Linked DNA regions of Chelatococcus sp. YT9. The protein of the gene in region 2 interacts with the protein of the main gene of each other region in a pairwise test. Links are inferred from orthologs where the notes say so. Each region holds a gene or a part of one and is shown on either strand. Other genes may lie near its edges. The genes, in order: clpA and KIO76_RS25235.

Evidence for each region.
Region 1: the proteins of KIO76_RS25235 (region 2) and clpA interact in binary tests that used the Escherichia coli proteins (3 or more experiments, as listed by UniProt). The link is inferred for Chelatococcus sp. YT9 from one-to-one orthologs.

What each region holds. Positions count from the first base shown.
Region 1 is NZ_JAHBRW010000001.1:2,906,598-2,909,645, reverse strand. It holds clpA (ATP-dependent Clp protease ATP-binding subunit ClpA), read right to left. Parts: upstream 2,746-3,048; coding sequence 256-2,745; downstream 1-255. Other genes in the region: clpS (ATP-dependent Clp protease adapter ClpS), read right to left, coding at 2,774-3,048; KIO76_RS13345 (hypothetical protein), read right to left, coding at 57-251. UniProt on the Escherichia coli protein: ATP-dependent specificity component of the ClpAP protease. It directs the protease to specific substrates. It has unfoldase activity. The primary function of the ClpA-ClpP complex appears to be the degradation of unfolded or abnormal proteins.
Region 2 is NZ_JAHBRW010000002.1:1,139,599-1,149,282, forward strand. What follows is about bases 3,509-6,885. They hold KIO76_RS25235 (response regulator), read right to left. Parts: upstream 6,514-6,885; coding sequence 3,709-6,513; downstream 3,509-3,708. Other genes in these bases: KIO76_RS25230 (GGDEF domain-containing protein), read right to left, coding at 3,509-3,712; KIO76_RS25240 (hypothetical protein), read right to left, coding at 6,510-6,785. In the rest of the region: KIO76_RS25210 (GAF domain-containing protein), read right to left, coding at 1-441; KIO76_RS25215 (pyridoxamine 5'-phosphate oxidase family protein), read right to left, coding at 438-923; KIO76_RS25220 (arylamine N-acetyltransferase family protein), read left to right, coding at 1,181-2,023; KIO76_RS25225 (YceI family protein), read left to right, coding at 2,062-2,679; more of KIO76_RS25230, read right to left, coding at 2,768-3,508; KIO76_RS25245 (helix-turn-helix transcriptional regulator), read right to left, coding at 7,385-8,407; KIO76_RS25250 (TonB-dependent siderophore receptor), read left to right, coding at 8,648-9,684. UniProt on the Escherichia coli protein: Member of the two-component regulatory system UvrY/BarA involved in the regulation of carbon metabolism via the CsrA/CsrB regulatory system. Phosphorylates UvrY, probably via a four-step phosphorelay.

The DNA.
Region 1 (3,048 bases), on a different replicon or contig from region 2:
ATCGGCCGCTTACCTTTGTCGAGTGTCTAGCCCGGTTTCTGGCCAAGCCCTTTCGATTACGGCACGCGTTCACCGCGTGAGGTCAATTCGCGGATCACCCGCGAAGCAGGCTCTTCGAAGATGCTATATAGCTGGGCGCCGACCCACCATGTCACAAGGACAATGATGGGCACGACGATCCAGGCCACGATCTCTTCGAAGCGCCGACGCTTTCGCTGCCGCTCTCGGCGACGCTGGAAATACGTCGACACCACGTCAACTCCTGATCAACGGCACCTTGGGAACCGTGCGGACCGCAAGCGGTCCCCCGCTGTCGTCATCGCCATCCGTCCCGCCCTTGCTGCGGCGCGGACGCGGTGACGGCTGCTTCTTAGCCGTTGGCGGCCGACGTTTCACGTGTTTTTTCACGGCCTCGGCCACGTCCGGCTCGGGCTTCGGCGTCACCGGGCCGGCGGGAAACTCGAACCCAAGCGTCTTGTGGCCGGCCTCGTCCGTCTGAACCACGACCCTCACCGCGCCTCCACCGCGCAGTTGCCCGAACAGAACAGCGTCCGCCAACGGGGTTTTGATAGTGGTCTGGATGAGGCGGGCCATCGGCCGCGCACCCATGGTCTCGTCATAGCCGTGCTCGACCAGCCAATCCCGCGCCTCGTCGGACAGTTCGATCGTGACGTTACGATCGGCAAGTTGCGCCTCAAGCTGCAGCACGAACTTGTCCACCACCTTGGAGACGACCTCCTTTGGCAGATGGCCGAAGGAAATCGTGGCGTCCAGACGGTTGCGGAACTCCGGCGAGAACAGCTTGGAGATCGCCTCCTGGTCGTCACCCTCCCGCTTGGTCCGCGTGAAGCCGTAGGCCGGCTTGACCATGTCGGCGGCGCCGGCATTGGTCGTCATGATCAGGATGACGTTTCGGAAATCGACCTGCTTGCCGTTGTGATCCGTCAGCTTGCCATGATCCATGACCTGCAGCAGCACGTTGAACAGGTCGGGATGCGCCTTCTCGATCTCATCGAGCAGCAGCACGCAATGCGGATGCTGATCGACACCGTCGGTGAGGAGCCCGCCCTGATCGAAGCCGACATAGCCCGGAGGCGCGCCGATCAGCCTCGAGATCGTGTGGCGCTCCATATATTCCGACATGTCAAACCGCAGCAGCTCGACGCCGAGCGCCGATGCGAGCTGGCGGGCCACCTCCGTTTTGCCGACGCCGGTCGGTCCGGCAAAGAGATAGCAGCCGATAGGCTTCTCGGCATCGCGCAGACCGGCGCGCGCCAGCTTGATCGCCGACGACAGAGCATCGATCGCCTTGTTCTGGCCGTAGACCACCCGCTCAAGGGTCTCATGCAGGTGCTGCAACACCTCAGCATCGTCCTTGGACACGGTCTTCGGCGGTATACGGGCCATCGTCGCGATCGTTGACTCGATCTCCTTGACCCCGATGGTCTTCTTCCGACGTCCCTCGGGCACCAGCATCTGCGAGGCGCCCGTTTCGTCGATCACGTCGATCGCCTTATCCGGGAGCTTACGATCGTGGATATAGCGGGCCGAGAGTTCCACCGCCGCCTTGATGGCGTCATTGGTATAACGGAGCTTATGAAAGTCTTCGAAATAAGGCTTCAGGCCCTTGAGGATCTCGATGGCGTCCGGGACGCTCGGCTCATTCACATCGATCTTCTGGAAGCGGCGAACGAGCGCGCGGTCCTTCTCGAAATACTGGCGGTATTCCTTGTAGGTGGTCGAGCCGATGCAGCGCAGCGTACCGGCGGCGAGCGCTGGCTTCAGAAGATTGGACGCGTCCATGGCACCGCCGGACGTCGCGCCGGCGCCGATCACCGTATGGATCTCGTCGATGAACATGATCGCGTTGGGATGCGCCTCAATCTCTTTCATGACCTGCTTGAGGCGCTCTTCAAAATCTCCGCGATAGCGGGTGCCGGCGAGCAGCGTGCCCATATCGAGGGCAAAGACTGTCGCATCCGCAAGCACATCCGGAACGTCTCCGGTCACGATCTTGCGGGCGAGGCCCTCGGCGATCGCGGTCTTACCGACGCCTGGGTCACCAACCAGCAACGGATTGTTCTTCTGTCTGCGGCACAGGACCTGGATGGTCCGCTGGATCTCGGGCTCGCGCCCGATCAGGGGATCGATCCGCCCGTCCCTGGCCTTCTTGTTCAGATTAACGCAATAGGCGTCCAGGGCGTCCCCCTTCTTCTTGCGCTGACCTTCCGCCTCATCGTTGTTCGCGGCCCGGCTGTCATTTTCCTCATCGGCGCCACGGGGCGAACGATTTTCTGACAGTCCCGGCCGCTTTGCGATGCCATGGCTGATGTAGTTGACCGCGTCGTAACGTGTCATGTCCTGCTCTTGCAGGAAATAGGCCGCGTGGCTTTCGCGCTCGGCAAATATCGCCACGAGCACGTTAGCCCCGGTCACTTCCTCGCGACCGGACGATTGGACATGGATCACCGCCCGCTGGATAACCCGTTGGAAACCGGCCGTCGGCTTCGAATCCTCGCGCCCGTCGGTCACGAGGTTGGTCAGCTCCGCATCGACATACTCGTGCAGATTGCGCCGCAAGGCCTCCAGGTCGACATTACAGGCGCGCATAACCGCGGCCGCATCCTGATCATCGACCAGCGCGAGAAGAAGGTGCTCGAGCGTCGCATATTCATGGTGCCGCTCGTTGGCAAAGGCGAGAGCCCTGTGCAAGGCCTGCTCTAGGCTGCGAGAGAATGTGGGCAACGTCGAAATCCTTTTGCGATAGCCGCCGCTACTTCTTTTCCATCACGCACTGCAAAGGATGCTGGTGCTTCCGGGCAAAGTCCATGACCTGGGTCACTTTGGTTTCCGCCACCTCGTAGGTGAATATACCGCACTCACCCACGCCGTTCCGGTGCACATGCAACATGATGCGGGTGGCCTCCTCCCGATCCTTGTTGAAAAAGCGCTCCAGAACATGGATGACGAACTCCATCGGCGTGTAGTCGTCGTTCAGCAATAGAACCCGGTACATACTCGGGCGTTTCGTCCGAGGCTTCGTCTTTG
Region 2 (9,684 bases):
GCTGATGGAATCGCGGCCGGCTGGCGACGACGGAGTTCCGGCTGGATTGGGGACCTTCTCGATGCCGTGCACACGAAAAATATCTGCGCTTCGCAGCCGCATGACTTCCGACATGCCGATCTGCGCGCTACTCGCCTTGAGCTGGCGTGCGATCTTGTCGAAGAGCACACCGGCGTCGAGAGAACGCACAAAGCTGATCTCGAGCAGGAACTGGTCGCCCGTAAAGCCGTCAACGAGGATCAGTGTAACCTTGGGATTGGCGCGAATATTCGCCGCCGTCTTGGCAAAGAACTGGTTGGAGAGCGCGACATGGTCTTCGTCAACCCGTACCACGTGGGAGAGATAGGAGATATTGGGCGTGCCGTCGGCTGCGGCAGTGGCGATGATGGAGGGAATGACACCCTCGAAACACGCCGAAAGGTCAGAAAGGCGCAGGCTCATGGGGACCTCGCGCCCGCACGCATACCTGCAAGCGGGCCAGGCGTCTGGACGTAGGTCTCGCTGACTTCGAGCTGAATGACGCGGGCCTCACGAGCCGTTAGCCATGGTGCAATCAGATGTCGGGAAACACCGAGTGATTCAAGCTCGTTCGTCGCCGCAGCTATGAAAAGGTCGGCACGATCAAGGTCGGTCGCCTCCACATCCCTCATGATGCCGCGCCCCTTCAGTTGGAAGCTGACATAGTCCGAAGGGCTGACGAAGGTAGCGGCGATCCGCGCTGTCTGCCGGATGTTCGCTTCGAGCCGCGGCCATTGCCAGGCCGAGAAGATGATCTCGATCGCCTCTTCTTTTTCCAGAAGGCGTAGGCCAACGCCACGCCCCGCAGATGGGAGCCCCGCGGGATCAACACCCGCGATGATGCACATCAGCGGCCGCTTGAAGAATTCGAGAAGATTGTCGTCAAGGCGCACCGCTTGCCCCATCGCTGCCTCAGCCTACTTAGCAAATTTTTAGGAATTCAGGCAGGCTTTGCACATTCATTTAGGAACGGTCGTTTCTTAAGAGCGCTATAGAGGGCCAGCACGGCGGGCAAGCGCGGAGATATAAAACACGCAGTGTAGGGGATAGGGGATGCGCCCAAGCAGGCGTTCTCCTGCTGCACAGTCAAGGTCCAGCGACAAGCCAATCCGAACTTCAGCATCAAATGTGCAACGACGGTCCACTCAAAGGAGACTGAACGATGACACTTGCGCCTTCACATGAAAATGCAGCTCTTAGTGCCGATGAGCTAAATGCCTACCTCGACAAGATCGGTCTGGAGCACCCCGCCTCCATCGACATTCACAGCCTATCAAAGCTGCACCGCGCTCATCTTATGACGTTCACGTGGGAGGCGTTGGACGCGTTTATGGGATGGCCATCTTCGGTCACTCCAGCTTCCGCCTTCACCAAGATGGTCGAAGGCAAGCGCGGTGGTTGGTGCTACGAAATGAACGGCCTCTTCGGCGCCGCGCTCACCGCACTCGGTTTCCGGGTCACCCGCCTCTGCGGTGGGGTCAACCGGGAAGTCCTCGGCGACATCGCCATTGGCAACCATTTGACACTACGCGTCGATCTCGACCGTCCTTATCTTGCCGAAGTCGGTGTGGCCGATGCCATCGTCGAACCGGTCCCGCTTGGTGTCGGGCGGTTCATGCAGCGCGGTTTCGAGTTTTCGATTACCGCGGCGGGGAACGGCTGGCTGCGCTTGAACAATCATGAGCGTGGCATCGCTAAGAGCTTCGATTTTCACCCTGATTACAGCGACGAGGCAACGATGGCCGCGACACATGGCTGGCTGATGCGGGATTCCGGCTCGCCGTTCACGAACGCGCTCGCGATCCTGCGGCATACGCCGGACGGCTATATCGCTCTACAGAACGACGCCTTGAGGCAGGTGACGGCAAACAGCGTGACCGAGCAACGCATCACGAGCGCCGACCACTTCGCTGAGACGCTCGAAACCGTTTTTGATCTTGATGTTCCCCAGACCCGGGGCGTCTGGGACAAGATCCAGGCGATCGGCCGCGACAAGGCGGCTTGAGCGGCCTCGCTTTCCCACTTCGATCTGGACGACACACCATGCTGCGCATAGTTGCATTTTCTCTTGGCCTTGCATTGAGTTCAATCTTTGCCGCTGCTGCTTCCGCTGATCCGGCGCCTGGCGGCGTCTACAAGACCGATCCCTCGCATTCGAGCTTCACCTGGTCGCTCAACCACTCTGGACTGTCCCACTATACCGCGCGCTTCACCAAGGTCGATGCGCAGCTCGATTGGCATCCGGAAAAGCCCGAAGGATCCAAGCTGTCGGTCGCGATCGATCCGTTTTCCGTTCGCACCGATTACCCCTGGCCGGACCGGGTGGACTTCGACGCGAAGATCGGCGGAGATGAAGCTTTCCTGGCGGCTAAATTAATTACCTTCGTCTCGAAAGTGATCCGCGTAACGGGCGAGAAGACCGGCACCGTCGAAGGCCTTCTGACCTTTCGCGGTGAGACGCGACCCGCGACCCTCCACATCACTTTTAATGGCTCAATGGCCAAGCATCCGATAATGGGCGTCCCGAAAATCGGCTTCTCGGCGACCGGCAGCATCAGACGCAGCGATTGGGGACTGGACTTCGCGCTCCCGGAACTCGGCGACACCATCACCTTCGCCATTGAAACGCAGATGGTCCCAGCCGATTACCAGTTCGAGTGAACGCAAAGCGGGAGCTTGTTCCAGTGATTGCTCCTCTATCGCACGCGTTCCGACATATGCAACGCGGGCGCCAGACGGGAAGGATGTCCTAACGTGGTTCTCTAGGGTCCGTTGAAGACGACGGTGGCTTGAATGTCGTATGGGAGATCCGGTTTCTGCCGTCGGCCTTGCTCAGGTAAAGCTGGCCGTCCGCGATGGCAATCCATAGGTCTGGCGACATGCCTTTCTCACAGCGAGCCGTCGCGACGCCTACGCTGACCGTCACGAACGGGCTTACAAGGGAGCTTTCGTGGGGGATGTCGAGCGAAGCGATACGGGAGCGGATATCCTCGGCGACTGCGCTCGCGGTTTCGGCGTCAGCGCCAGGAAGGACACAGGCGAATTCTTCCCCGCCATAACGCGCGGGAAGGTCATTGGCACGCTTGAGCGCTCGGCGCAGGGCCGAAGCGATCATCGCGATACAGCGATCCCCTTCGAGGTGGCCATATGTGTCGTTGAACTCCTTGAAGAAATCGATGTCGAGCATGACAACCGAGAGCCAATCCCCGCTTCCCGCCAGTCGCGCTATCTCGCCCGCAAGGCTGTTCTCTATCCTCCGCCTGTTGCTGAGGCCGGTGAGCGCGTCCGTGAGAGCCATTTCGGCAAGTTGGTCGCGCATGCGCTTGAGCTCGACGTGGTTACCCACACGAGCTCGCAAAATGACAGGGTGGATCGGTTTGGTGACATAGTCGATAGCACCGAGTTCCAGGCCCCGCACCTCATGGTCCGTGTCGCCAAGGCCAGTTGTGAAGATGACAGGAACGTCAGCGAGGAGCGAATCTGCCTTGAGGCGGCTGCAGACTTCGAAGCCGTCCATGCCAGGCATGAGAACGTCGAGAAGGATCAGGTCGGGAAGGATAAGCCGCGCTGCTTCCAGGGCCTGCTCGCCGGACAAGGCAAAGCTGATCTCATAATCGTCCTCGAGTGTCGCGTTGATGATCTCGATGTTGGAGATCTCGTCGTCGACAATCAGGATCGTCGGTCTGGTCGTCATGCTTCCGTCCCTGCCTTGTCGTCCAGCAGCGCGAGGGCACGGTCATAATCAAGGCGGTTCAGCGCCTCACGGATCGGGTGCGTATGTGAAGCCTCGGGTGGCAGTCCCAATGCGTTCGCGAGAACATCAAAGCTTGAGCGGGCTTTAAGGCTCCGTCGCTCGATCTGGGCGCGAAGCGCGCTTTTGGCTGCCGCGACGTCCTCCTCATTGACTGGCCGCGGCAGGGGAGCGGTCGCCGTGGTGGAGGCGGGCGCGAGTTGGCGCGCGGCTGCAATCGCAGGCGCGATTTCATGCTGCAAGCCCTCGTAAAGGTCGGCGATGCCTTTCATATTGCCCGCCGCTAATCGGCGCTCGATCTCGGCGGCTTTTGCCTGCACGGTTGGAAGTTCCAGCGACCCGGCAACGCCTTTGAGCGTGTGAGCGTAGCGCCTTGCTTCCTCGGCCTGACCTGCGTCTGCCATCGCCCGGAGTTGCGAGCCGGCTTCAGCGTAGCTTTCGCCGAAATGCACGATGAGCTTGCGCAGGAGGCCGGCCTTTCCGTTGACACGCTTCAGGGCTTCCGCGAGCCCGAAGGGCGGCAGTTCAGCTGGAAGTTCATCGTTCGCCAGACCTTTCGCGGCCTGAGGCCGTTCCATGTGGGCGGGCCCACGCTCGGTCTTGAGCCAACGATCGAGGACGCGGACGAGATTGACCGGATCAACAGGCTTGGCGATGTGATCATTCATGCCGGCGGCAAGACAGCGCTGGCGTTCCTCCTCATAGGCATGCGCGGTCATGGCAATGATCGGAAGATCATCTGCAGCCCATTTTTGCCGTATTGCCTTTGTGGCTTCGATGCCATCCATCTCCGGCATCTGCACGTCCATGAGCACGGTCGCGTAATCGGCTCCGTTTGCCGCGATCTTTTCGCAGGCGATCCGTCCGTTCTCGGCCCAGTCGACGATCAGCCCCGCATCGGTCAGCAATGCCGTGGCGATTTCGCTGTTGATCTCATTATCCTCGACCAGCAACACCCGCGATCCGCGGGCAGGCATGGCGACCATCGGCGCGCCGCTCGGCTCGCTTGTGGCAGAGGCCGGGGCCTCCCCCTCTGGAAAGAGATCGACAATGGTGCCTAGCAAGGCGCGCGGATCGATCGGTTTAGTCAGGAAAGCGGCAACATCGGCCGCCTTCATCTCGGCCATGAACTCCTCGGTGCCATAAGCGGAGATCATCATCGTCACCGGGAGAGCAGGGAGCGCTTTGTCGGCGCGCATCGCCCTGATCGTCTCGACACCGCTCATCCCTGGCATCTTCCAGTCGAGGAGGATGAGATCGTAGGGCCTGCCGGCGCGGCTGGCGGTCTCGAGGGCTCCAATGACCTCTGCGCCGGTCGCCACCAGATCGATCGGCATCTTCCAGTCCCGGAATATCTCCTGGATGATCTGACGGGCAGCGGGATTGTCATCCGCGGCCAGAACGCGCATGCGCGAAAGATGCGCGGGCGGCGTGGCAGCCGACGAGCGGGCATTTTTGTCCACACGGGCGACGATGGAGAAAGAGAATGTGCTGCCGACGCCGGGAGCGCTTTCCACACGAATGGCGCCTCCCATCAATTCGACAATTTGCCGGCTGATAGCGAGCCCCAGGCCGGTTCCGCCGAAACGCCGGGTTGTTGAGCTGTCGGCCTGAGTAAAGGAGGTGAACAGCGCCGCCTGTTCCTCCGCCGTCATTCCTATGCCACTGTCCCGTACGGACAGTTCCACCTTGGCCGTGTCATCGTTCTGCTCCAGCACGTCCGCTGTGATTGTGACACGGCCGTGCTCGGTGAACTTGACGGCATTGCTCAGAAGGTTCAGCAGCACCTGGTTGAAGCGTAGCTCGTCCCCGACGAGGGTGGAGGGCATCGCCGCGCTGATATCGGTATCGACGATGACGTTCTTAGCGGCGGCGTCCGGCAGAACCAGCTGAACCTGGTTCTGAATGGCTGTGCGCGGATTGAACGGGCGGCTTTCAAGCGTCAGCTTGCCGGCTTCGATCTTCGAGAAGTCGAGAATGTCATTGATCAGGAGCATCAGCGAGACACCAGCTCCATTGATCTTGGTCACGTAGTCCAGCTGCTTGGGATTGAGTTCGCATCGCTGGAGCAGGTGGCAAAAGCCGAGAATGGCATTCATCGGCGTGCGGATTTCGTGGCTCATATTGGCCAGGAAGAGGCTCTTGGCGCGATTGGCGGCTTCTGCCTCGCGCGTGCGCTCCGCAAGGGCCGTGTTCTGCACGAGGATCTCGGCGCCCATCTGCTCGATCCGGCTGAAGCTCCGAACCACCATGTCGGAAACCCAGATCAGGACGATCGTCTGGAAAGCGACAATTCCTGCGTGGAGCGCCACTCGTGCCAGATTGCCCTCCGTCGGGAAGATCGCCATAGGTAGAAGATACAGAAGCAGAAGATGATGCAGCGCGATCGCGACCGCGCCGACCACAAGCGCCCCTCGGTCGAACCAACCAATGGACAGGGCGAGCATGGCGAAGAAGTACATATGCATGTCCATCTGCCACGGGTCGCCATTCAGAACGAACACCAGTAGAGCGGCCTCCCCCGCAAGCGCGACAGCGGAGACGTAGCGGGTTGGTGGGGCGATGCCGTTGCGCCGCCAAGTCAGGTGGTAGGCGGCAGCGAGCAGCCCCGCCCCAGCCATGGCACCCGCAATAGACTGGCCGCTGAGATAGGCGACCACGCCGAGCAAAGGTACGTGGCACCAGAACAACAGGACCAGAAAGCGGCCGAAACTTGTGCGAAGTCTGTCAAGTTCGCTGGTCATTGGCCTGCCCCCTCGGCCTGCGCGCTGAAGCAGCCTGCCAATCGAGGTGACGGAAAGACAAGCCAAGCACCGGCTGCACGGACTGATGCGGGGAAATCCGCGCGGGTGGAAGCCGCAATCACGATATTGCTGAGGCCTCCGATTTCGAGGAGGCCACCGTCCGCCGCTGCGATGACATTGATGGTTTGGCTTAGATCCGCCCAAGGTGCGGCGACGACGACGTATTGGCCGTTTGCGGATGACCGCGCCAGCGAGGCGACAAGCAAGCCCATCAATCCAATAGCGAGCAGCCCAGCGCACGGGGCAAAGTCCAGCAGGCGCGAGCGGCTTTTGGGAGGTGTCTTTATGGATGCAACAAATATGGCGGTCATTGCGGGCGAAACTCAAAGTTCAGGCGGTGCGAGTCGACAAGTGAAATGGCCTTGAGCGCATCCTATAGCCTGCCGGATGGCTCTGCCAAAATACCAGTCCTGGAGCATATCGCAGCCTCTATCTACAGGTGCTGCTTCCCTGCCGCTTTGAGCGTCTCGCCGATCGATCCACGCTCGACGCAGCGCAGCGGAAGCAAGGCTCTCGTGCGACATTGCCAAGGGGCTGTATGAAATTGTCGCAGGCCGCCACACGTAACGATGGCTTATCTCAGAGGTGGGATAGGGGCAGGGCGGCTGCCTGTCCATGGAGGCCCATTGTGCGATGGCGATACTAGCCGGCCAGCGAGAATGTCGAGGCGTTCGACAAAAATCCATCCCAAGCAAAGACGGAGAAGTTCGGCGGCGCATGCCTGCCTTCGGAAGCAAGGAGATTGCGAATAGCGATCTCCCGATAAGAGGCAACTTTCAAGAATGGGCCGCCACGCCGTGGGTGCAAAGTCTCAGCGCGCGCGACCACTCATGGCATCGCGCGGAGCCATACCGAATTGACGGCGAAAGGCCGTCGCGAAATTGGCCGGACTGGAATAGCCCGCCAGCAGGCTCGCGTCATGCACGGTGCACTCACCGGCAGAGAGGACCGCGAAAGCCCGCTCCAGACGCCTAGTCCGCACATATTCGAACAAGCTCTGGCCTTCTGAGCGGCGGAACAGCCGTTGCAAGCCGCCGGCATTGATTCCGGCTTCCCTGGCAATCACATCGACACTCAAGGATGCGGCGAGATTTGCGCCGATGAACTCCTTCGCCCGGGCCAAATGCAGCTTGTCCTTGCGTGTCAGAATGTCGCTATCGTCGATGCGAGTCTCGCTGTGCATGACCGCCGCCAATGTTTCTCCGACGATCTCCACGGCGCGTCCCTCAAGATAGAGGTTGCGCAGTTCGGGCAGGAACACTGACGGCGAAATGAGTTGGCGAACAAGCTCCGCCACCCGGGGCGGCGGCGACCAGCGATGGTCCGTCAAATGGTCGTTGAAAAGGCGAGCCACGTTGCGGCTGTCGCTCGTGGCCGTCAACGCGTCGAGATTGAGCCATTCAGGCGAGGCAGACACCACGACGTGGCGAAGACGTTGCGGGCTCCGTGAGTGGCGCGCGAAATTCTCGGGCCGAGTGTTCATAATGGCCGCCCCGTTGATCAAGCCCCCGGGGCCTCCCCGGAACGTGAAGGGGCGGTCACCGATGCGCAGATCAACCTCGCCATCCAGAAAGAAGATGCAAGACAGGCCCTCTCGCACCCAAGACGTCGCTGTAAATGCGTGCTCCTCGAAAACATCACTGACATGCAGAGTGAGCCCGCGCCGCAACTCCTCGTGCAGAAACTCACCCGCGAGCAGGGTGTCTTCCGGCGATAGTCCGTCGTCGGGACTGTCGAGTGTTATTTGGCCCCGCTCCAGGAAGTCGCAGACACGCAGCCGCTTGAGGCGGTCCTGTGTCTGCTGGCCGGCACAACCGCCCACGCGCGCCGTCATTGCAGGTGATCCCGCCGCGGAGGGCACAGCCATCCGGCAGGATCATACCCGGAGCCATGGGAGGCGGTGAGGACCGAGAGAGGTTTCATTGGCGCGCAAAGATATATATTTCGCAGACAAAGGCTAGGACATTGTGGTGACCGCAACCCGCAATCTAAAAATATCTCTGGTTGGCCCTTCTGGTCAATATTTGAATTCGTCTAAACAGGCTGGAGAGCGATTGTGTGGAGTTTTGGTATTTTGCAGAAGCGCTTTCTTTCTTTTGAATATTTTAAAGGTACGCTCACGCGCTCCCACCTTACAAGCCTGTTCGCTGCCAAAACCCGCTTCCTCCTGCTGACAACAACTGTTCTTGGCGCTGCGACGGTTGCTCCTCGTCAACCTGCCTGGGCGCAGGACGCGACGCCGGGCTACATTGAGCTTGATCCGCTCATCGTGGAAGGTACAAGACTTGGCTCTGACAACGGCATCGTTGCCTTGCGGAACAGAAGCGCCTCCAAGACCGACACGCCGCTTATCGAAATCCCCCAGGCGGTCAGCGTCGTTAGCCGTAAGCAGATGGACGCCCAGGGCGCCGAAACCGTATCGCAGGCGCTTCGCTATACGCCCGGCGTCCTCTCTGAATCCAACGGCTACGACATCCGCTACGACTGGATCTACATCCGCGGATTCAACACCTATGGCACGATGTGGCTCGACGGCCTGGTGCTCCCCGGTGATCCCAACAATTACGCGACGCCGAGCGTCAATCCCTATGCGCTGGAGCGCATCGAGGTGATTAAGGGGCCCGCATCGGTCCTCTATGGCAGGGCTATCCCGGGCGGGCTTGTCAATCAGGTCAGCAAGCGCCCGCAGGCCACGCCGCACCGGGAGGTCATGTTTACGGCTTCGGGCTTCGGCGGTGCGCAGGCCTCATTCGACTTCACCGGGCCGGTGACGACGGATGGCACGCTGCAGTATCGGCTTATCGGCCAGGCCCGCAACATGAACACGCAGATCGATATGGAGCGGGACAAGCAGTTCATGCTGGCTCCGAGCCTGACATGGGCGCCGACCGACGCGACATCTCTCACGCTCTACGGCTATCTCCAGCGCGACCGCCCTAATTTCAACCCGCGGTTCTATCCAGCCGTGGGCACATTGCTGCCGAACCAGTGGGGCCAGATCTCGCGCGATCTCTTTCTCGGCGATCCCGGAGCAAAGAATTTCTCGCGGGACTTTTATGCGGCCGGCTACGAATTCTCCCACGCCTTCAACGAGACGTGGACGTTTCGCCA